Regions from separate parts of the Streptomyces deccanensis genome, predicted to be linked through region 1. Evidence: riboswitches for the same ligand, from Rfam matches in the RefSeq annotation. Region 1 holds a riboswitch; each other region holds the start of a gene.
The links. A riboswitch is a leader RNA that binds a small molecule or an ion and turns the genes downstream of it on or off. The one in region 1 is predicted to bind cyclic di-AMP.

Region 2: another riboswitch for cyclic di-AMP. It lies ahead of L3078_RS28655 (C40 family peptidase); the one in region 1 lies ahead of L3078_RS33615 (M23 family metallopeptidase).
Region 3: another riboswitch for cyclic di-AMP. It lies ahead of L3078_RS21690 (M23 family metallopeptidase); the one in region 1 lies ahead of L3078_RS33615 (M23 family metallopeptidase).

What each region holds. Positions count from the first base shown of each region.
Region 1 is NZ_CP092431.1:7,599,886-7,607,303, reverse strand. Features, by position in the region: gene L3078_RS33630 (bifunctional acetate--CoA ligase family protein/GNAT family N-acetyltransferase) at 87-3,095, opposite strand; gene L3078_RS33625 (HPr family phosphocarrier protein) at 3,297-3,578, shown strand; gene L3078_RS33620 (GntR family transcriptional regulator) at 3,748-4,452, opposite strand; gene L3078_RS33615 (M23 family metallopeptidase) at 4,653-5,441, opposite strand; cyclic di-AMP (ydaO/yuaA leader) riboswitch at 5,455-5,625, opposite strand; gene L3078_RS33610 (M16 family metallopeptidase) at 5,830-7,218, opposite strand; gene L3078_RS33605 (M16 family metallopeptidase) at 7,215-7,418, opposite strand, start outside.
Region 2 is NZ_CP092431.1:6,407,921-6,415,338, forward strand. Features, by position in the region: gene L3078_RS28640 (LuxR C-terminal-related transcriptional regulator) at 1-772, shown strand, start outside; gene L3078_RS28645 (C40 family peptidase) at 1,021-2,100, opposite strand; gene L3078_RS28650 (hypothetical protein) at 2,595-2,948, shown strand; gene L3078_RS28655 (C40 family peptidase) at 2,993-4,183, opposite strand; cyclic di-AMP (ydaO/yuaA leader) riboswitch at 4,193-4,350, opposite strand; gene pcrA (DNA helicase PcrA) at 4,605-7,115, shown strand; gene L3078_RS28665 (M23 family metallopeptidase) at 7,225-7,418, opposite strand, start outside.
Region 3 is NZ_CP092431.1:4,864,917-4,872,334, forward strand. Features, by position in the region: gene trmB (tRNA (guanosine(46)-N7)-methyltransferase TrmB) at 1-208, shown strand, start outside; gene L3078_RS21680 (PrsW family intramembrane metalloprotease) at 286-1,641, shown strand; gene L3078_RS21685 (aldo/keto reductase) at 1,854-2,798, opposite strand; gene L3078_RS21690 (M23 family metallopeptidase) at 2,918-3,979, opposite strand; cyclic di-AMP (ydaO/yuaA leader) riboswitch at 3,990-4,151, opposite strand; gene L3078_RS21695 (PP2C family protein-serine/threonine phosphatase) at 4,413-5,516, opposite strand; gene L3078_RS21700 (GTP cyclohydrolase II) at 5,682-6,341, opposite strand; gene L3078_RS21705 (MarR family winged helix-turn-helix transcriptional regulator) at 6,552-7,091, opposite strand; gene L3078_RS21710 (dihydrofolate reductase family protein) at 7,140-7,418, shown strand, end outside.

The sequences.
Region 1 (7,418 bases):
CTGTCGTGCACGGATCAATGCGCGGGCTCGCGCGCCGTCCGTACGGTGGCCGTGCGCCGTCTCCGGTGTCGCCGGGAGCGGCACGCTCAGTACACCGGGAGCGTCCGGGGGCCGAGGTCGTCGCGGGCGGGCGGGCGCGCGAGCCGGACGGTGGCGCCGAGCACGCTGAGGCCCTGCGGGGCGACGACGACGGGCTCCAGCGAGACCGCCACGACCTCGGGGTGGTCGTCGACCAGCCGGGAGACCCGCAGCAACAGCTCCTCCAGGGCCTCCGTGTCGACGGGGGCCGAGCCCCTCCAGCCGAAGAGGAGGGGTGCCGTCCGGATCGACCGGACCAGTGCGGCCGCGTCCCGCTCGGTGGCCGGAATCAGGCGGTGCGCCATGTCCCCGAGCAGCTGCGACGCGGGGCCGGCGAGCCCGAACGAGAGCACCGCTCCGGCAGCGGGGTCCACCACCGTCCGCACGATCGTGTCGACCCCGCGCGGAGCCATGCCCTGCACGACCGGGCGCAGTTCGTCCGGCCCACCGAAGAGTTCCGTCAACTCCGCGTACGCCCGTCGCAGTTGCTCCTCGTCCGCCAGGTCGAGCCGTACGCCGCCCAGGTCGGCGCGGTGCCGCAGGTGCGGGGCGGTGGTCTTGAGCGCGACGGGATAGCCGATGAGCCGCGCCGCCTTCGCGGCCTCGTCGGGCGTCGGCGCGGGGCGCGCCTGCCGCAGGTGGATGCCGTACCGCGCGAGCAGCGCGCCCGTCTCCTCGGCCCCGAGGGTGAGTCCCTCGCCCCTGGCCAGCAGCGCGTCGATCTGCTCGGCCGCGCCCTTCTCGTCGATGTCCTCGTACTCGGGCACCCGGCCCGGCTCCGCCGCGTCCCGCCGCCACTGGGCGTAGTTCACGGCTTCGGAGAGCGCGCGGACGGCCCGCTCGGCGGCGGGGTAGGCGGGGATGAGCCGGGCGCCGGGCGGCTCCGGAGGGGCTGCCGGCACGCGCTGCGCCCCCTCGACGGCCTGGGCCGCCGGCCCGCCGGGGCCTGCCGCGCCGGGGCGTCCCGCGCCTGGTCCTGCCGCGCCGGGGCCGCCGAGAGCTGGTCCTTCCGCGCCGGCGCCGGGCGGCGCACCAGGGCCCCGGACGCCTGAGGCGGGCACGCTCGGGCCCGTGGCCTCCCCCGCCGTGGCCGTGTGTTCCGCCGGGTGGTGCGGGTCGGCGTCGGCAGCCGTCTCCGCGCCCCTCGGTGCCGTGCTCGTCGCGGCCGACAGCGCCTCCGCCAGGCCGCCCAGTTCGACGTGGACGACCAGCACCGGCTTCGACGGGTTCGCGGCGGCGGCCGACATCAGCGCCTCCGCCAGGGCCGCGTCCCCCGGCGACGTCTCGCCCAGCGCGGGTATGGCCGTCACCACCACCGCGTCGCACGAGTCGTCGGCGAGGGCCCGCGACAACGCCGTGTGGAAGTCCCGCGCCGAGGCCCCCGTCGACAGATCCTGCGGCGGCAGCGGTCGCAGCCCCTCGGAGAGACACGCGTCGTACGTGAGCATCCCGAGCGACTCGGAGTTCCCCAGGATCGCCACCCGCGGCCCCGCCGGCAGAGGCTGCCGGGCCAGCAACAGCCCCGCGTCGACCAGTTCCGTGATCGTCTCGACCCGGATCACCCCGGCCTGCCGCAGCAGCGCGGAGACGGTGGTGTGCGGCAGCCGGGTGGCGCGCACCGCGTGCCCCAGGGGCGCGGAGCCATGGCGCGCCCCCTGCACCACCACGAGCGGCTTGACCAGCGCCGTGCGCCGGGCGAGGCGGGTGAACTTGCGCGGGTTGCCGATGGACTCCAGGTACATCAGGACGACATCGGTGTCCGGGTCCTCGTACCAGTACTGGAGGACGTCGTTGCCGGAGACGTCCGCGCGGTTGCCGGACGAGACGAACGTGGAGACGCCCGTGACGCCGGTGACCCCTCCCCCGCGCCGGTGCAGCCGGGAGAGCAGGGCGATCCCGATGGCGCCGGACTGGGCGAAGAGACCGATGCGCCCGGAACGCGGAGTCTCGGGGGCGAGCGAGGCGTTGAGCCGTACGTCGGGGGCGGTGTTGATGATGCCGAAGGCGTTCGGCCCGATGATGCGCATGCCGTACGTGCGGGCCTGGCGCACCAGTTCGCGCTGGCGTTCGCGGCCGTCGGGCCCGCTCTCGGCGTATCCGGCGGAGACGACCACGAGGCCCTGCACGCCGTGTTCCCCGCACTCGGCGACGACCTCGGGGACGTGGGCGGCGGGGACGGCGATCACCGCGAGGTCGACGGGTCCCTCGATGTCGGTGACGGACCGGCGCGCGGGCACCCCGTCGAGTTCCTTCTCGTCCTGCCCGAGCGCCTTGTTCACCGCGTACAGCCGCCCGGTGAAGCCCGCGCCCCGGAGGTTGGCGAGCACGCTGCGACCCACTCCGCCCGGTGTGCGCCCGGCTCCGACGACCGCGACCGAGCCCGGGGCGAGCAGCCGCTGGACTGACCGGGCCTCCGCGCGCTGCTCCCGGGCGCGCTGGACGGCGAGGGAGCGGTCGGTCGGTTCGAGGTCGAACTCCAGCCGGACGACGCCGTCCTCGAAGCTGCGCTGCTGCTGGTACCCGGCGTCGGTGAACACCTTGATCATCTTGCTGTTGGCCGGCAGCACCTCGGCGGCGAAGCGTCTGATGCCGCGCTCGCGGGCCACGGCGGCGATGTGTTCGAGCAGTGCGGAGGCGACGCCGCGGCCCTGGTGGGCGTCCTGTACGAGGAAGGCGACCTCGGCCTCGTCGGCGGGGGCGGACGCGGGCATTCCGTCGGCGCCGATGCGGTCGTAGCGTACGGTGGCGATGAACTCGCCGCCGACGGTGGCGGCGAGCCCCACCCGGTCCACGAAGTCGTGGTGCGTGAAGCGGTGGACGTCCTTGGCGGACAGGCGAGGGTACGGCGCGAAGAAGCGGTAGTACTTCGACTCGTCCGAGACCTGCTCGTAGAAGCTGACGAGACGCTCGGCGTCATCAACGGTGATGGGCCTGATGCGTGCGGTGCCGCCGTCGCGCAGCACCACGTCGGCCTCCCAGTGGGCGGGGTACTCGTGCCGGTCCGACGAGGTCTGCATGGGCCCCAGAGTACGGCTCGCGTCCGACAACGGCGCGGGGCAGTCTGGGGAGGCACGACAGAAGAACAACAGAAGTGCGACAGCCGGTTCGTGGTCAGGCCGTGGGCCCGTTCCGGTCGGTCGCCCCATATGGGAAACTGGTCTAGACAACCCGGTCTAGACCTCTCTGCAGCACCCGAGACACCTGAAGGGCAGCATCACATGGCTGAGCGCCGCGTCAACGTCGGCTGGGCCGAGGGCCTCCACGCCCGACCCGCATCCATCTTCGTCCGGGCCACCACGGCCTCCGGTATCCCCGTGACGATCGCCAAGGCCGACGGGAACCCCGTCAACGCGGCCTCCATGCTCGCGGTCCTGGGCCTCGGTGCCCAGGGCGGCGAGGAGATCGTGCTCGCCTCCGACGCCGAAGGCGCGGACGTCGCGCTGGACCGTTTGGCGAAGCTCGTCGCCGAGGGGCTCGAGGAACTCCCCGAGACGGTCTGAGTGACCGGGTAACCGCAGCGGAAAGGCCTGAAAAAGCCGCCCCGCGCACAACCGAAGGGCTCGTCCGATTTATCGGGCGGGCCCTTCTCATTTACATCCGGTTTCCGTTCTGCGGGCAGCAGGAAAAATGCCCCTCGGAATTCTTCCCTCTTTGTATACGGCGCCCGTGTTAATGCCGCAGGCTCGGCATGTTTACGGGGTGTTGCGAAGTCCTCACACGCTCGGGGCGCTCGGTCCCGCCGGGCCCGGGCGGAAAGCGGAGCCGGTGCGCGGCCGTGGCCCGCTCGGTGTGCAGGGACGTGATCGTCCGAGCGCGGTCGCTGTCGCCGCGCGCGACCGCGTCCACGATGCCGCCGTGCTCCGCCCAGGACTCCATGGGGTCGGACGGCGCCTCGACCGCGTACATCCAGGCGATCTTGTGCCGCAGCTGGGCGAGTGTCGAGGTCAGGGCGGGGCTGCCGGAGGCCTGTGCGAGCGTCTCGTGGAACCAGCCGCCCAGGGAGCGCAGATCCTCGCTGTTGCCCCTCCTGGCCCGCTCCTGGCCCAGCCTGACCAGACCCCGCAACACCTTGAGGTGCGCCTCCGTACGGCGCTGTGCGGCGCGGGCGGCGCCCAGGGGCTCCAGCAGCATGCGCATCTCCAGCAGGTCGGCGGCCTCCTGCTCGGTCGGCTCGGCGACGCACGCGCCCGCGTGCCGGCGCGTCACCACGAAGCCCTCGGCCTCCAGCGTGCGCAGCGCCTCGCGCACGGGCACCCGGCTGACGCCGTAGCGGCGGGCGAGCAGTTCCTCGGTGAGCCGGCTGCCGCGCTCGTAGACACCCGCGACGATGTCATCACGGATCGCCGTGCATACCGAGTGCGCCGGAATACGCATGACCGACCTCCGCCTTAATCCCCGTGAAACGTCGATGATTGACGTGTGTTCCAGCGACTCTATTGCAGCGGAGCGGAATTTCCGATGGCGGACCGGAATCCAGGGATATTTTTTGGACAGGAGGTACGTCACAAGTGGTTCGTAGAACGAGGAAAGCCCCGGCTCGGTGAGCCGGGGCCTCCTGGAAGCGTGGGTGCGCGTCAGACGTTCACGCCGTGCGAGCGCAGGTACGCGGCGGGGTCGATGTCCGAGCCGTACTCGGCCGTCGTCCGGGCCTCGAAGTGCAGATGCGCGCCGGTGACGTTGCCGGTGGCGCCGGAGAGGCCTATCTGCTGGCCGGGGGTGACCGTCTGGCCGACGGAGACGCCGATGGACGACAGGTGGCCGTACTGGGTGTACGTGCCGTCGTTCATCTTGATGACGATGTTGTTGCCGTAGGCACCGCCCCAGCCCGCCTCGACGACCGTGCCGGAGCCGACCGCGTGGACGGCCGTGCCGGACGCGGCGTGGAAGTCGACACCGGTGTGGCTGCCGGAGGACCAGACGGCGCCGCCGGCCTTGTAGCCGGTGGAGATGTAGGAGCCGCTGATGGGGGCGACGTAGGCGTTGAGGCGCTCGCGCTCGGCCGCGCGGGCGGCACGGGCCTTGATCTCCTCGCGCTCCTTGGCGGCGGCACGTTCCTGCTCGGCCTTCTCGGCGGCGGCCTTCCTGGCCTCCTCCTGCGCCTTCTTCTTGACGGCGGCAACCTCGGCGGCCTGCTGCTGGGCCACGGCCTGGGCGTCGACCTGGTCGGCGACCGTGTCGCCGAGGGTGATGATCTGGTTCAGGCCGGTCTGCTCGACGGCGGGCTCCTCCGCGGCGAGCGCGGGGCCGGCGAGGGTGCCGAAGACACCGGTGGTGGTGAGAGCGGCTACGCCCACGTTCCTCGTGGTCGTGCGCTGCACACGGCCGGGACGGCGGTGCTTGCCGGGGGCGCGGGTGAACGCCATGAAGTGGCTGATCCTTTCCTTCCTTCTCGCCTACCGGGTTAGCTGACGGGTTCGGAGCAGGAAGGTCTCCTACGGCTACCCCTCGTTTCGCGTCGCTCGCGAAGGGCACCCGATTCACCCCAGGGACTTCGGTGGGTCCCCGGCTCCCCTGGCTCGCGCCATGGGGACTCGGCGATGACTGTCCGGTGCCGCGGGTGCGGCGAACTTCTGACGAACAGCCGGACTGACGCTAAGTGGGCCGTCTTCGAAATAACAAACGGATCACAGGATTTGTTAACTACGCCACAGGTCAGACACACAACCTCCGCCATCAATACGGACAAACATGGGCCCTGGTGACTCTTCCGTCACCAGGGCCCCACTGACACGCGTCCGTACGGTCGTTCCCCTACTCGGCCGGGACGACGGTGACTTCGCCGATTCCGAGGGCCCTGACGGGCTCCTCGATCTGCGCGGCGTCCCCGACGAGGACGGTCACGAGACGGTCCACCGGGAAGGCGCTCACGGCCGCCGCGGTGGCCTCCACGGTGCCGGTGGCGGCGAGTTGGCGGTACAGCGTCGACTGGTAGTCGTCCGGCAGGTACTGCTCGACCTGGTCGGCCAGCGTGCTCGCCACGGCCGCGGCCGTCTCGAACTTGAGCGGGGCGACCCCGACCAGGTTCTGCACGGCGACGTCGCGCTCGGCGTCGGTCAGGCCCTCGGCGGCGAGGGTGCGCAGCACCGTCCACAGATCGTCCAGCGCCGGCCCGGTGTTGGGGGTGTCGACGGAGCCGCTGATGGCGAGCATCGCGACGCCCGAACCGTCGGGCGCGGCCCGCAGCACCTGGCCGAACGCCCGCACGCCGTAGGTGTAGCCCTTCTCCTCGCGCAGGACGCGGTCCAGACGGGAGGTGAGGGTGCCGCCGAGGCAGTAGGTGCCGAGCACCTGGGCCGGCCACACACGGTCGTGCCGGTCGGCGCCCACGCGGCCGATGAGCAACTGGGTCTGCACGGAACCGGGACGGTCCACGATGATCACGCGCCCGGTGTCGTCGGCGGTCACCGACGGCACGGGCCGCGGGGCGGCCGGTGAGCCGGTCCAGGCGCCCAGGGTGTCGCCGAGCAGCGTGTCGAGGTCGACCCCCGTGAGGTCGCCCACGACCACGGCGGTGGCCGTCGCGGGGCGGACGTGGCGCTCGTAGAAGGCGCGTACGGCCGCGGAGTCGATGCCCTCGACGGTCTCCTCGGTGCCCTGGCGGGGCCGTGACATCCGGGAGGTGGCCGGGAACAGCTGCTTGGAGAGCTCCTTGGCGGCCCGGCGGCCCGGGTTGGCGGTCTCGTGCGGGATCTCGTCGAGCCGGTTGGCCACCAGTCGCTCGATCTCGCCGTCGTCGAACGCGGGGGCCCGCAGGGCGTCGGCGAGCAGGCCGAGGGCCTTCTCCAGCCGCGAGACGGGCACTTCGAGGGACAGGCGTACGCCGGGGTGGTCGGCGTGCGAGTCGAGGGTGGCGCCGCACCGCTCCAGCTCGGCGGCGAACTCCTCGGCCGTGTGCTTGTCGGTGCCCTCGGAGAAGGCCCTGGTCATGATGGTGGCGACGCCCTCGATGCCGGCGGGCTCGGCGTCCAGGGGCGCGTCGAGGAGCACTTCGACGGCGACGACCTGCTGGCCGGGGCGGTGGCAGCGCAGCACGGTCATGCCGTTGTCCAGAGTGCCGCGCTCGGGCGCCGGGAACGCCCAGGGCCTGGCCTCGCCGGCCTGGGGCTGCGGGTGGAATTCCATGGTCGCGAGCTCGGTCACTTCGCCGACTCCTCGGTCTCGTCGGTGGTTCCGGCGGCCTCGGCCGCGGCGGTCTCGTCTTCGGCGCCCTCTTCGGCATCCTCCTCGCCGGCGACGGGCTCGTAGACGAGCACCGCGCGGTTGTCGGGCCTCAGGCGGGCCTTGGCGATCTCCTGGACCTCCTCGGCCGTCACCTCCAGGACCCGGTCGACGGCCGTCAG
Region 2 (7,418 bases), 1.2 Mb from region 1:
CCCCGGGGAGGCCGACCGGCAGAACGCGCCCGGCCAGGCCCCCGAGCCCGACGGCAGCACCGCATCCGCCGCGCCTGCCGCATCCGCCGCGCCCGGACCGTCCGGGCCCGGGCGGCATGTCCGGGTCGTGCTGGTCGACGACCACCGGATGTTCCGTACGGGAGTCCAGGCCGAGATCGGGCAGACGGACCGCACGGGTGTGGAGGTGGTCGGGGAGGCTCCCGACGTCGACCAGGCGGTCTCGGTGATCACGAGTACGCGGCCCGAGGTGGTGCTCCTCGATGTGCACCTGCCCGGCGGCGGTGGTGTCGAAGTGCTGCGCCGGTGTTCGGCGTTGATGGCGGACGCCGAGCAGCCCGTCCGCTTCCTCGCTCTGTCCGTGTCGGACGCGGCGGAGGACGTGATCGGGGTGATCAGGGGCGGCGCGCGCGGCTATGTCACCAAGACGATCACCGGCTCGGATCTGGTCGACTCCATCTTCCGGGTGCAGGAGGGCGACGCGGTCTTCTCTCCCCGGCTGGCCGGCTTCGTCCTCGACGCCTTCGCCTCCACCGACGCCCCGCCCGTCGACGAGGACCTCGACCGCCTCACCCAGCGCGAGCGCGAGGTGTTGCGGCTCATCGCCCGCGGCTATGCGTACAAGGAGATCGCCAAGCAGCTCTACATCTCGGTGAAGACGGTGGAGTCCCACGTCTCCGCCGTTCTGCGGAAGCTGCAGCTCTCCAACCGTCATGAGCTGACGAGGTGGGCGACGGCACGCCGCCTGGTGTGAGGGCCGGAGGCTCCGGGGCCGCTCTGCCGGTCGGGCGGCTGCCGGTGGTGTGGGCGAGCGCGGGTGGGCCGGGGGGAGCCGGGGCGGCCGGGGCCGCCGGGCGGGTCCGGAAGCCCGGCGTGCCTCCCGGCACGGTTGGTGCCGCCGCGCCGGCCGCCGTCACCGCCGTACGGCGGCGCATGCGCACGACCGAAAGCTCTCAGCCGCCTCAGCCGCCGCGCTCGGGCCATCAGGCCTCGGGGCCCGGCTCAGGCCACCCGGGTCGCCCCCACGTAGGGCATCTCGTCCAGAGGTGCCACGCGTACCGGGGCCGAGGGGTTGGGGGCGTGGATCATCTGGCCGTTGCCGATGTAGATGCCCACGTGGCTGATGCCGGAGTAGAAGAAGACGAGGTCGCCGGGGCGGAGTTCGGAGCGGGCGACGCGGGGGCCGGCGTTGATCTGGGAGTAGGTGGTGCGGGGGAGGGAGACGCCGGCGGCGCGGTAGGCGGCCAGGGTGAGGCCGGAGCAGTCGAAGGCGTTGGGGCCGGTGGCGCCCCAGACGTACGGGCTGCCGATCTTGGAGTAGGCGTAGGAGACGGCCGCGGCGGCGCGGGAGTTGGGGGCGTCGGCCGGGGCGGAGACGGGTGAGACCGGGCCGGAGAGGTTGCGCTGGGCCCCGGTGGAGGAGCGCGAGGCGTGCCCTGTGCCGCCGGTCCGGGCGTCGAGGCGGGTGCGGTCCTCGGTGGTGAGTCGGCCGAGCAGCTGCCGGGCGTCGGTCAGTTTGGAGGTGACGGTCTTCTTGTGCCGCTTCAGTTCCGTCTGGCGGGTCTTGAGCGTGCCCAGTTCGACGCGGGCGGCGCCGCGCAGCCGTTCGATCTCCAGCAGTTGCTTCCGCACGCTCGCCACGTCCGCCGAGTGGCGGCTGCCGACGCGCTCGGCGAGGGCCGCGCCCTCCAGGTACTGGTCGGGATCGGCGGAGAGGGCGAGCTGCCAGGAGGGGGCGATGCCGCCGTCCCGGTACTGCGCCGCGGCCACCGAACCGAGTTCGTCCCGGGCCGAGTTGAGCCGTTCGGTGCGGCGGGCGGCCTGATCGCGCAGCTCTTCCAGGTTCTCCTGCGCCTTGTCGGCCTTCTCCTTCGCGCCGTTGTACTTCTCCGTGGCGACCTCGGCCTCTTGGTACAGCTTCGCCACCTTCGCCTTCACCTGCTCAGGTGTGAGCTGGGGATCGGCGTGCCCGGTGCCGTCGAAACCGGTCGCGGTCGCCGCGCCAGCGAGGGCGATCGTCGCGGCCGTGCGGGCCGTGTGGCCGCCGATCGAGCGCTGTCTGGGCTTGCGGTGCGCTGCCACGTGGAGTCCACGTCCTCTCCGTACGACCGCCGTCCGCAGTACGAACATCGTCTGTCCGTACGGACCGCCTGGGGGGAGCGGTTACGCGTCCGGCGGCGGCCCGCACAGGGGGAGCGGGACGCCGCCGGACCTTTCTCGGCGGTGGTGGCCGACTGCCGCCCCTGGCCCGGGCGGCGGTGGGGAGCCGGTCACCTGAGGGAGGACGCTAAACCTGGCTGTGATGGCTCGGTAACGCGTTGTACGGAAGTGGCGCGCACCGATAACGAGGTGACCGTATGTGACCGAGATCCTGGCCTGGAGCCGCCGACTTCACGCTGTGCGATGACCGATGCGGCGATTTCGGACCGGGTGGGGGAGGGACGGTGCTATGGAGCGCATATATGCAAGATCATCGAGGGGTGACGCTCGCTGGTCCCCGCAGCGTTCACCCCCGCCGCCCCCCGCCCCCGCCCCCGGTGCCGGACCGGCTTCGGACCCCTCATTAGGCTCCGCGCATGGACGTTCTCATCCACATCGTCGTCGGCCTGCACATCATCGGCATCGCCTCCCTCCTGGGCGGTTTCCTCACCCAGCTGAAGGCCATGGGGCAGGGCGCGGCCCGTTTCGTCCCCGCCATGCTGCACGGCGCGCTCACCATGCTCGTCACCGGCGTCCTCCTCGTCGGCCTCAACCAGGCCGACGACCAGCCCGTCAACAACATCAAGATCGGCATCAAGCTCGCCCTGCTGATCGTGATCCTCGGCCTGGTCTACGTGAAGCGCGACGAGGAGACGGTGGAGAAGCCGCTCTTCGCCCTGGTCGGCGCGCTGACCACCGTGAACGTCTTCATCGCGGTGCTCTGGACCTGAGGCGAGCCCCTGCGCCGAGCCCGTCGGACGGGCCCGGCCGGGTGTCACGCCGGTCGTACCACGCTGTGGATCGAGGACTCGCCGTCGTAGAAGACCGACTCCTCGCGGACGTACGTGCCCGGCTTGGGGGCGTGGATCATCATGCCGTTGCCGATGTAGAGGCCGACGTGGCCGATGTTGTCGTAGAAGAAGACGAGGTCACCCGGCTTGGCGTCGGCGAGGGGGACGGTGGTGCCCGCCTCGACCTGGTCGTAGGTGGTGCGCGGCAGGTCGACGCCCGCGGCCTTCCAGGCGGCCTGGGTGAGGCCGGAGCAGTCGTAGGAGCCGGGTCCGGTGGCGCCCCAGACGTACGGCTTGCCGATCTGCGCCCGGGCGAAGGCCAGGGCCTTGGTGGCCTTCGCCGCGTAGGTGGAGTCCTCGACCGGGGCGGTGGTCCCGGTGGTGCCCGGCGACGTCTCCGTGCCGCCGGCGGTCCCTGCCTGGGGCTCCTGGGTCTCCTGGGCGGCCGGGGTCTCCTGGCTCGCCTGCGCCGCCTGCTGTCGCGCGAGCTCCTCCGCCTTGCGGTCGGCCTCCTCCTGCTCGCGCTGTTCGATCGCGGCGAGCCGGGCCTTCTCCTGGGCTGTGAGGGTGGAGAGCAGTTCGCGGGCCTCGGCGAGCTTCGCCTGGACCTTGGCCTTGCTGGTCTTGAGGGCGTTCTGTGACTCGGTGAGCTTCTCGAGGCTGTCGCTCGCCTCCCGGCGCTGCTCCGCCGCGTCGGCCTGCTCGGTGACGTACGCGTCGACGGCAACCTTCTGACGGTCCGTCAACCGGTCCATCAGCTGGTTCTGGTCGAAGTAGTCCTGCGGGTTGTCCGCCAGGAGCAGCGAGGCCTGGTCGGGAGTGGCCGCGCCGGTGCGGTACTGGGCCGCCGCGAACGAACCCAGCTCCTCCCGCGCCTCGTTGAGCTTCTCCGTGCGCTTGGCGACGTCGTCGAGGAGGGTGTCGACCTTCTTCTTCTGCTTGGTCGTCCGCTCCTTGGCCGCGTTGTAGTTCTCGGTCGCCGACCCGGCCTGGCGGTAGAGGTCGTCGACCTTCTTCTCGACCTCCTCCAGGCTCGGCCTGTCGTCGGCGGAGGGCGCGGCGGTGGCCGTCTGGGAGAGCAGGGCCACGGAGGTCAGGGCGGCCGTGGCGAGAGCGGGGGTGCGTATGCCCGCGCGCGTCCGGCCGGTCGGACGCGGCTTGCGGTGCGGCGCCATGGTGCGGCGTCTCCTTCCGTTGTCCGCCTACCGAGTTAGCTGTCGGGTTCGGGCGCAAGCTTCGGAAGGTTTGCCCTACGACCCTTGCCGCGAGCGGCGGTCGGGTCGATTCACCCCAGAGGTCGGTGGGTCCCCGGCTCCGGCGCCGGGAGAGGCGTACCGGACTCGGCGGAGGCCGTGCGGCCCGGCGACGTTCGCCGGTTGTGTCGTACGGCCTAAAGAAGAAGCTAGCCAACTCGTGTGGCCCGTGTGAAGGTTGATGTTCGATATGCCCGATACGTTTTCGTGACCTTAGCCTCTTCCACGCGACAGGCGGTACGCTCGATCGCTCACCGTCGTGAGGTGGACGCGGTGAGTGGTGGGTGTGGACTTCCCGGGGCGGCCTCTCGCTGTCAGTGGGGGCGCCTAGACTCGGAGAGCGATGAGCAGCCTCTTTGACGACAGCTTCCTGGCGGACCTCCAGGCCCCCCGCGGCCACGTGGAGGAGCCCCCGCCGCCGCCCGAGGACGATCACGTACCGGAGTCGCTTCCGGACGATCTGTTCGGCGGGAAGTTCGACGTGCCACCGGACCGGGACGAGTACTACAGAGGCGGCGCCCCCCGCCCGGCCATCGACGCGGCGGCCCTCCTGGACGGGCTGAACGAGAACCAGCGCGCGGCCGTGGTGCACGCCGGATCCCCCCTGCTCATCGTCGCCGGCGCCGGCTCCGGCAAGACCCGGGTGCTCACCCACCGCATCGCCCACCTGCTCGGCGAGCGGCACGTCCACCCGGGCCAGATCCTCGCGATCACCTTCACCAACAAGGCCGCCGGTGAGATGAAGGAGCGCGTCGAGCAGCTCGTCGGCCCGCGCGCCAACGCGATGTGGGTCATGACCTTCCACAGCGCGTGCGTCCGGATCCTGCGGCGCGAGTCGAAGAAGCTCGGCTTCACGTCCTCCTTCTCGATCTACGACGCCGCCGACAGCAAGCGGCTGATGGCGCTCGTCTGCCGTGATCTGGACCTCGACCCGAAGCGCTTCCCGCCCAAGTCCTTCAGCGCCAAGATCTCGAACCTGAAGAACGAGCTGATCGACGAGGAGGACTTCGCCGCCCAGGCCGCCGACGGCTTCGAGAAGACCCTCGCCCAGGCCTACGCGCTCTACCAGTCCCGCCTCCGCGAGGCGAACGCACTGGACTTCGACGACCTGATCATGACGACGGTCAATCTGCTGCGCGCCTTCCCGGACGTCGCCGAGCACTACCGCCGTCGCTTCCGCCATGTCCTCGTCGATGAGTACCAGGACACCAACCACGCCCAGTACGCCCTGGTCAGAGAGCTGGTCGGCACCTCCGAGCACCCGGTCGACGTCCCGCCCAACGAGTGGGACGTCCCCCCGGCCGAGCTCTGCGTCGTGGGTGACGCGGACCAGTCGATCTACGCCTTCCGCGGAGCGACCATCCGCAACATCCTCCAGTTCGAGGAGGACTACCCGAACGCGACCACGATCCTGCTGGAGCAGAACTACCGCTCCACGCAGACCATCCTGAGCGCGGCCAACGCGGTCATCGAGCGCAACGAGTCCCGCCGCCCGAAGAACCTGTGGACCAACGCCGGCGCGGGCGCCCAGATCACCGGCTATGTCGCCGACACCGAGCACGACGAGGCCCAGTTCGTCGCCGACGAGATAGACCGCCTGACGGACGCGGGCGACGCGAAGGCCGGCGACGTCGCCGTCTTCTACCGGACGAACGCCCAGTCCCGAGTCTTCGAAGAGGTGTTCATCCGCGTCGGCCTGCCCTACAAGGTCGTCGGCGGCGTCCGCTTCTACGAGCGCAAGGAGGTCAGGGACGTCCTCGCGTATCTGCGGGTCCTGGCCAACCCGGAGGACTCCGTCCCGCTGCGCCGCATCCTCAACGTGCCCAAGCGCGGCATCGGCGACCGCGCCGAGGCGATGATCGACGCCCTGTCCCAGCGCGAGAAGATCAGCTTCCCGCAGGCGCTGAAGCGGGTGGACGAGGCGTACGGCATGGCGGCCCGGTCGACCAACGCGGTCAAGCGGTTCAACACGCTGATGGAGGACCTGCGAACCGTCGTCGAGTCCGGCGCCGGACCGGCCACCGTCCTGGAAGCCGTCCTCGAACGCACCGGCTATCTGGCCGAGTTGCAGGCCTCCACCGACCCCCAGGACGAGACGCGCATCGAAAACCTCCAGGAACTCGCCGCGGTCGCCCTGGAGTTCGAGCAGGAGGCCGGGGCCGGAGAGGGCGAGGCCGAGGCGGCGGGTACGACCTCCGCCGGGCTCTCCGACTTCCTGGAGCGGGTGGCGCTGGTCGCCGACTCCGACCAGATCCCCGACGAGGAGGAGGACGGCTCGGGCGTGATCACGCTCATGACCCTCCACACCGCGAAGGGCCTGGAGTTCCCGGTGGTCTTCCTCACCGGCATGGAGGACGGCGTCTTCCCGCACATGCGCGCCCTCGGCCAGACCAAGGAGCTGGAGGAGGAGCGCCGCCTCGCGTACGTCGGCATCACCCGCGCACGCGAACGGCTCTACCTCACTCGTTCGACGCTGCGCAGCGCCTGGGGGCAGCCCTCGTACAACCCGCCGTCCCGATTCCTGGAGGAGATCCCGGCCTCCCATCTGCAGTGGAAGCGCACAGGCGCCTCCGCGCCGGTGTCCTCGGGGCCGGCGGCCGGCATCGCGGCGTCGCTGTCGTCCTCCCGCTCCCGTTCCTCGGCCCGCGGCGCGTCCGGCTTCGCGACCCGCCGCGGCGACGAGAAGCCGGTGGTCTCCCTCGCCGTGGGCGACCGTGTCACCCACGACCAGTTCGGCCTCGGCACGGTCGTCGGCGTCGGGGGCTCCGGAGCGAACGCGGAGGCGACGATCGACTTCGGCGACACCAAGCCGAAGCGCCTGCTGCTGCGGTACGCGCCGGTGGAGAAGCTGTAGCGGTCGGCCTCGCGCCGCGCACACGACGCGGGCCCCTGCTCGGCAGGGGCCCGGTTCTCGTGTCTGGATGTTGCGCTCGCCCGCCAGGGGCGCCCGCGAGAGGTGACTGTTACGTCGGGTCCAGTCCGTGGCTGCGCAGCCACGGGAGCGGGTCGATGGCGGAGCCGCCCGCCGGGTGGACCTCGAAGTGCAGGTGCGGGCCGGTCGAGTTGCCCGAGTTGCCCGAGTAGGCGATGGTGTCGCCGGCCTTGACCGTCGTACCCGAGGCGACCTTGTACGTGGAGAGGTGGCAGTACCAGGTCT
Region 3 (7,418 bases), 2.7 Mb from region 1:
CGAGAACACCCGGGCCGACGGCGGGTTCGCGCCACGTCCCGCCTTCCGGCCGCTGACCCGTTTCGAGGGGCAGGGACTGGACAAGGGTCATGTGGTGAACGATCTGCTCTTCCGCCGCGTACAGCAGCGTGAGCAGGAGCGGAACCCGAAGCGGAAGCAGGAGCAGAAGCAGAAGCCGCAGTCCGAACTGCCCCCCACAGGCGCCTGACGACTTGCCTTCACCGCCCGGCGGGGCGTACCACGCGCCGTCGCGGGCGGCGCCCGTCCCTCGTTAGGGTCAATGCAATGGCCACCAGTTCCCCCTACCCGACGCACCCCAGCGGCCCCACCGGTGGGTATGTGTTCAGGCCCACCCGCTGGTGGCAGCGGAAGGGCGTCAGATACGGGGCGCTGATAGGACTGCTCGCGGTCTCCGGGCTCGTCATCCTCGCGCTCGTCCGGGAACAGACCGGCACGGAGGGCTTTCTCGTCGGGCTGGGGCTCGCGGTGCTGCCCGTGCCCCTGCTCATGGCGGCGTTCCGGTGGCTGGACCGGGTGGAGCCCGGGCCCTGGCGGAACCTGGTGTTCGCGTTCGCCTGGGGGGCGTGTGCGGCGGCGCTGATAGCCATCGTGGCGAACAGCTTCGCGACGCGGTGGATAGCGACGGCCACGGCCGATCCCTCGCACGCCGACACCCTGGGTGCCACCGTCATAGCTCCCGTGGTCGAGGAGACCGCCAAGGCCGCCGCCGTCTTACTCGTGTTCCTGTTCAGGAGACGGGACTTCACCGGGGTCGTGGACGGGGTGGTGATCGCCGGCTTCACCGCGACGGGGTTCGCCTTCACCGAGAACATCCTGTACCTGGGGACCGCCTTCGGGACGGACCAGCTCAGCGGCGGGAGCGGCCTCGCGTCGGTCACCGCGGCCACGTTCTTCGTACGGGTGATCATGTCGCCGTTCGCGCATCCCCTGTTCACCGTGCTGACGGGGATCGGGTTCGGGGTGGCGGCGTTCTCCGCGGAGTGGCAGCGGGGGCGGCGGGTGCTGGTGCCCATGGGCGGGTTGCTGCTCGCCATGGGGATGCACTCGGTCTGGAACGGGTCGGCGACGTTCGGGGAGTACGGGTTCTTCGCGGTGTACGCGGCGTTCATGGTGCCGGCGTTCGGGTTGCTGACGTGGTGGGTGATCTGGGCTCGGCAGCGGGAGTTGCGGACCGTGCGGGAGGGGTTGCCGGCGTATGCGGCGGCGGGGTGGCTGACGCCGGTCGAGCCGTATGTCCTGGGGTCGATGCGGGGGCGGCGGGTGGCCCGGGAGTACGCGGCGCACCACTTCGGGAAGGCGGGGGCCCGGTCGATCGCGGAGTACGAGGTGTACGCGACGAAGCTGGCCTTCCACCGGTACCGGGGGTTGCGGGGGCGGGCCGGGGGTGACTTCGCGCTGCGGGAGCGGGAGTTGCTGTTCGAGCTGTGGCGCAGGCGGGAGCTGGCTCGGCCGGCCATGGCGTATGCGGGGCGCGAGGTCGGGGCGAAGTACGGCTACGGGGGCGGGCCCGGGTACGGGTACGGGAATGGGTACGGGTCTGGGGCGTTCGGGGCGGCGTACTTGCAGCCCGTGACCTACGGGGTGCCGTCGTATCCCGCGCACAACCCCTATCGGTACTAGCGCTGCGCCTGTCGGGGGCGGGGCCGCGCCGGTGCGGCACGCCCGTCGCTTGGTGCCCTACGGCCCGGGGGTGGATCGGCGGGACTTCTCTGGGCCGCTGTATGCGACGGGCGTACCGCACCGGCACGGCCCCTTCCGTCGGTCGGCGGGCGGGCGAGCGTCGGGGCGCTGTGTGGTCGCTCGCTCCGCGCCCCGTGCTGGTTCGTGCGGGTCTACGCCGACGCCTCGGTCAGGCGAGTCAGTTCCTCGGGGGTGAGGGTGAGGTCGGCGACGGCCAGGAGGGCGGGGAGTTGGTCCAGGGAGCGGGCTGAGGCGATCGGGGCCGCGACGGTCGGCTGGGCTGCCAGCCAGGCGAGGGCGACGGTGGCGTGGGCGGCGCCGCGGGCCTCGGCGATGTCGTCGAGGGCGGCGAGGACACGGGGGCCGGCCGGGGTGTCGAGGTAGGCGCCGGCGCCCGCGGCCCGGGGGCTGTCGACCGTCGTGCCGGGGCGGTACTTGCCCGTGAGGAAGCCCTTGGCGAGGGCGAAGTACGGGACGGCGGAGAGGCCGGCTTCGGCGGCGACGGCCTGGAGCGGGCCCTCGTAGGTGTCCCGGGAGACCAGGTTGTAGTGGGGCTGGAGCGCCACGTAGCGCGCCAGGCCCTCGGCGGCCGCGAAGTCCAGGGAGGCCTTCAGGCGTTCGGGGCTGATGTTGGAGGCGGCCGTCGCGCGGACCTTGCCGGCCTTCACCAGGTCGTCGAGGGCGGTGACGATCTCCTCGACGGGGACCTCGGGCTTGTCGAAGTGGGTGTAGTAGAGGTCGATGTGGTCCGTGCCGAGGCGGGCCAGGGACGCGTCGGCGGCGGCCTTGATGTTGGCCGCCGTCAGGCCCTGGTACTGGGGGTGCTGGCTCACCTTGGTCGCGATGACCACGTCGTCGCGGTTGCCCCGGGACCTGATCCAGTTCCCGATGATCCGCTCGGACTCGCCGCCCTCGTTGCCCTCGACCCAGGACGAGTACGAGTCGGCCGTGTCGATGAAGTTGCCGCCGGCCGCCGTGTAGGTGTCGAGGACGGCGAAGGACTGTGCCTCGTCCGCCGTCCAGCCGAAGACGTTGCCGCCGAGGGCGAGCGGGAAGACCTCGATGTCGGACGTGCCGAGCCTGCGAAGAGAAGTCATGTCCGACGTCAACCAGTGGACCGGACGCCCGCATTCCCCATCCGTGCCGAGGCAGGACGAACGCCGCGTGGGCCCGGGGGCCTACGCGGCGTCGCTGTGCTGTGCGGGGTGGCGGCGGGCTACGGGGTCAGGCCCTTGCTGCGGAGCCAGGCCGCCGGGTCGATGCCGCTGCTGGAGCCGCCGGGGTGGACCTCCATGTGGAGGTGGGCGCCCGTGACGTTGCCGGTGGCACCGACGCGGCCGATGACGTCGCCGGTGGTGACCTTCTGGCCGACGCTGACGCCGATGGAGGACTGGTGGGCGTACCAGATCTCGGTGCCGTCATCGAGGGTGAGGACGGTCTTGTAGCCGTAGGAGCCCTCGTAGCCGGCCTGCGTGATGGTGCCGCTGCCGACGGCCTTGATCAGGGTGCCGGTGGGGGCCGCGAAGTCGAGGCCCGTGTGGTAGCCGGAGGACCAGTACGGGCCGGCCTGACCGAAGCTGGAGGTGAGGGTGTACGAGGAGGTGGGAAGCGTGAACTGCTTGGCCAGGGCGGCGAGACGCTCGGCTTCCTTCTTCTCCGCGGCCTCCTGCTCCGCCTTCTTCTTGGCGGCGGCCTCCTTGGCCTCGGCTTCCCTCTTCTCCTGGGCGGCCTGCTCGGCGGCCTTGTCCGCGGCGGCGGTCTGCGCGGCCTCGGCGGCGGCCTTGTCGAAGGCGTCCTGCTGGGACTCGGCCTGCGCCATGATGCGGGCGCGCAGCGCCTCGCCGGCGTCCGCGGTGCCCTGTTCGGTCTCGGCGGCGGTCAGACCGGCGCTGCTGAGCGGGGTCTTGGAGGCCTCGGGCTCCGGCTCGTCGGCCTCGTCCTCGAAGACCGAGCCGACGTTCGGCATGTCGGGCAGCGATATGGAGACCGGGGCCTTGCCGGACTGCGCGCTGGCCATCCCGGCACCGCTGACGGCGGCTATGACACCGACGCCGAGCACCGTGGAGCTACGGGCAAGTCCGTTACGGGCGAGTACGCCGCTCTTCTTGGCGACGCGGTGCCGGCCGCGAACGGGACGCAGGGTGTCCTCGCTGGGGTTCCACTCCTGCCAGGGGCCCTCGTTGTCGCTGTTGTAGCTGCCGTAGCCGAACGTCTGGCTCTCGCCGTCGCGTTGGGTCGGCACGAACGGGGCTTCGGTCGCGGACCGGTTCGACGCCACGTAGGCGTACTCCTTCCTTCCTTCTCGCCTACCGGGTTAGCTGACGGGTTCGGAGCAGGAAGGTCTCCTACGCGCGTAAACCGGTCGTGCGTACTGCCACGGCGGTTTCCGTGCGATTCACCCCAGGGTGGTGGTTCCCCGGTTCCCTTGCGGGATTCGACGCGTGAGCACGGAGCCGTCTCTTGTGACGGCTGGGACGACCGCGCTGCGTTATCGAACGTTAATAGACGCGAGTACTCCATTCCAAGCTGTTCTGAATGATCGTTCCGGCTTTCGCGCTGGACTTTACGGGTCATGAGGGGGTGAAAACGGGCGAGTTGACCTTGACCGGCGAGTAACAGTCGGGCTGATACGGCGTCAGTTCTTATACGGAGGACGGTGAGACGGACACGTTCGGTGACATCGACCGTCCGCCCGCGATGACGTCGGCGTCTCAGGGGCGGCGGACCGCCAGGAGCGCCATGTCGTCCGTGGTGCGGTCACCCGTGTGCCGGCGCACCTCCTCCGCGAGAGTCGTCAGCAGGGCGCGCGGGGCGGTGAAGGTACGGCCGGAGAGGCGCGCGGCCGGGTCGTAGAAGACCCCGTGCGCGTCCCGCGCCTCGGAGAGGCCGTCGGTGTAGAAGAGCAGCGTGGCTCCGGCCGGGAACCCGGTCTCCTCCGCGCGGTCGGGCCAGGTGCCCAGGTCGTCCATGCCGAGGGGCAGCGCGGGCCGCTGGGCGTCCAGGGTGCACAGCGTGCCGTCGGCGAGCAGCAGCAGGGGCGAGGGGTGGCCCCGGTTGACGATCCGGGCGCGGCCCGCGCCGTGCGGGAACTCCGCGAGCACCGCCGTCACGAACCCCTCGTGCTCCACCGCCGCGTCCCGGCGCGCGGCCTCCCGCCGCGTCCCCTCCCTGGCCAGCGCCCGTTCCAGCCGCTGCGCCACCGCTTCGAGCGTCGCCTCCTGTTCGGCCGCCTCCCGGAACGCCCCGATCAGCACCGCCACCGCCGACACCGCCCCGAGCCCCTTGCCGCGTACGTCACCCACGATCAGCCGTACGCCGTGGGGCGAGTCCTGCACCGCGTACAGATCGCCGCCGATCGACGCCCCGGCCTGCGCGGCCTCGTACCGCGCGGCGATCTCCAGCCCGCCGATCCGCTCCTGCGGCACGGGCAGTACGGCCCGCTGCGCCGCCTCGGCGATCTCCCGGGCGGTGGCGAGCCGGGCGTCGCTGCGGCGCACGAGGCGGTTGATGAGGACGGCCAGCACGGCGACGGTGGCCACCGTGGCGATCTCGGTGAGCGCGTCCACATGGCCCGCGTCGTCGTAGTGGAGGCGTACGGCGGTGATGCCGGCCACCGACGCGACGCCGACGACCACCGTGCCGAACAGCGTGAAGAGCGGGGCCGTCACCAAGGGCGCGGCGGTGAAGAAGGGGACCGCGGTGAACTCGCGCGGGGTGAAGTGGTCGTAGAAGAGGCCGACGGCGAGCAGCAGCAAGGGAAGGAGGCGGGCGAGCGTACGGGCGTACGAGAACCGCCGCCCACCCGGCTCCCGCATGACCTCCGCGCCCTCTCGCTGCCCCACGGATACAGGGTTTCCGGGGGTGGGCGGCGGGGCTAGTCGGCGGGGCCGAGTGGGCTAGGGAACCGGATGACGGAGGGGTGCGGGTGGGGGTTCGGGTGGAGTGCGGGTGGGGGCCTGAATGGGGGTCCAGGTGGGGGTTCAGCCCGCTGAGAGGCCCGTCAGGCCCGTCGCGCCCGTCAGCTCGTGCAGGGGGAGGGTGTGCTGGGTCTGGAGGACCTTCGCGCGGAGGTAGCGGACGTTGTGGGCGGTGGTGAAGACGCCCGTGGGGACGCGGTCGCGCACGCGCACGCCGAGGTCGCGCAGCTGCTGGGCCTTGTCGGGGTTGTTGGAGAGCAGGTCGAGCTCGTCGATGCCGAGGGCGCCCAGCATCTGGGCCGCCGCCGTGTAGTCCCGGGCGTCCTCCGGCAGGCCGAGCGCCGCGTTCGCCTCGTAGGTGTCGAGGCCCTGGTCCTGGAGGGCGTACGCGTCGAGCTTGTTGTAGAGGCCGATGCCCCGGCCCTCCTGGCGGAGGTAGAGGAGGACGCCACCCCGGTCGGCGATCCGCTCCACCGCCTCGCGCAGCTGCGGGCCGCAGTCGCAGCGGGCCGAGCCGAACACGTCGCCGGTCAGGCACTCGGAGTGCAGTCGCACCAGCGGGGCCGTGCCGGGGGCGGGGTCGCCGAGGACGATCGCCAGGTGCTCCCGGCCGTCGACGAGGTCGTGGAAGGTGACCATCTCGGCGTCGACGCCGTAGCCGTCCTGGAAACGCAGCGGTACCCGGACGCGGGCACGCGGGGTGGCAGCGGGAAAGTCGGGCATGCGGGTTCTCCGGTCCTGGTGCGGGGTGTCGCTGTGCTTCAGTTTTGAAGCACAGCGCTCGCAGCGACTCTAACCCGTGCTTCAAATTTCAAGCAACCGCATTGGGGATACGTCACATTCCCGTCACGCGCGATCCGGTCCGTCCCGCAGGGTTCCGCCGTCCGTCCCGCACGGCCCCGCTCGTCCGTCACACCCGGTCCCGCTCGTCCGTCACACGTGGTCGCGCTCGTCCTGCTGGGTCGACGTACACGCGCGGCGGCGCCACGGGAGGTCGTCCGAGGCGGGGGTCGTGCGGGGGTCCCCGCCCTGGATCGCCGTCGCGATGGCCGCGCAGATCTCCTCGAACTGGCCGATCTGCTCGGGACTGAGATGGTCGAAGACGGCCCGGCGAACCGTCTCCACATGCCCCGGCGCCGTGCGCTCCAGCAGGGCCATGCCCTCGTCCGTGAGCACGGCGACACTGCCGCGCTTGTCCCACTGGCACTCCTCGCGCCGGACCACGCCGTCCTTCTCCAGCCTGGTCACGACGTACGTCAACCGGCTGCGCGTGATCTTCAGACGCTCGGCGAGCTCGGTCATCCGCATCCGGCGCTCGGGCGCTTCGGAGAGGGCGGAGAGCACGGAGTAGTAGAGGTGCGGCAGGCCGGCCTCCTGCTGGAGCTGCCGATCGAGCGCGTCCTCCAGGAGGGAACTCGCGGCCACGTAGGCACGCCAGGCACGCTGTTCGTCGGGGGTGAGCCAGCGGGTCATACGTACAGTGTAGTTATTGTTTAAAACTTGAACCAAGGGAGCGCGTCCATGCCCCAGCCCTACGTCCTGCTGTCCGCCGCCGTCTCCCTCGACGGCTTCCTGGACGACACGGGGCCCGAGCGGCTGCTGCTCTCCGGCCCGGCCGACTTCGACCGGGTCGACGAGGTGCGCGCGGCCAGCGACGCCATCCTGATCGGCGCCGGCACCCTGCGCACCGACAACCCCCGGCTGCTGGTCAACTCCCCCGAGCGACGCGCGGCCCGGGTCGCCGCCGGGCTCCCGGAGTACCCGCTGAAGGTCACGGTCAGCGCGTCCGGCGAACTCGAC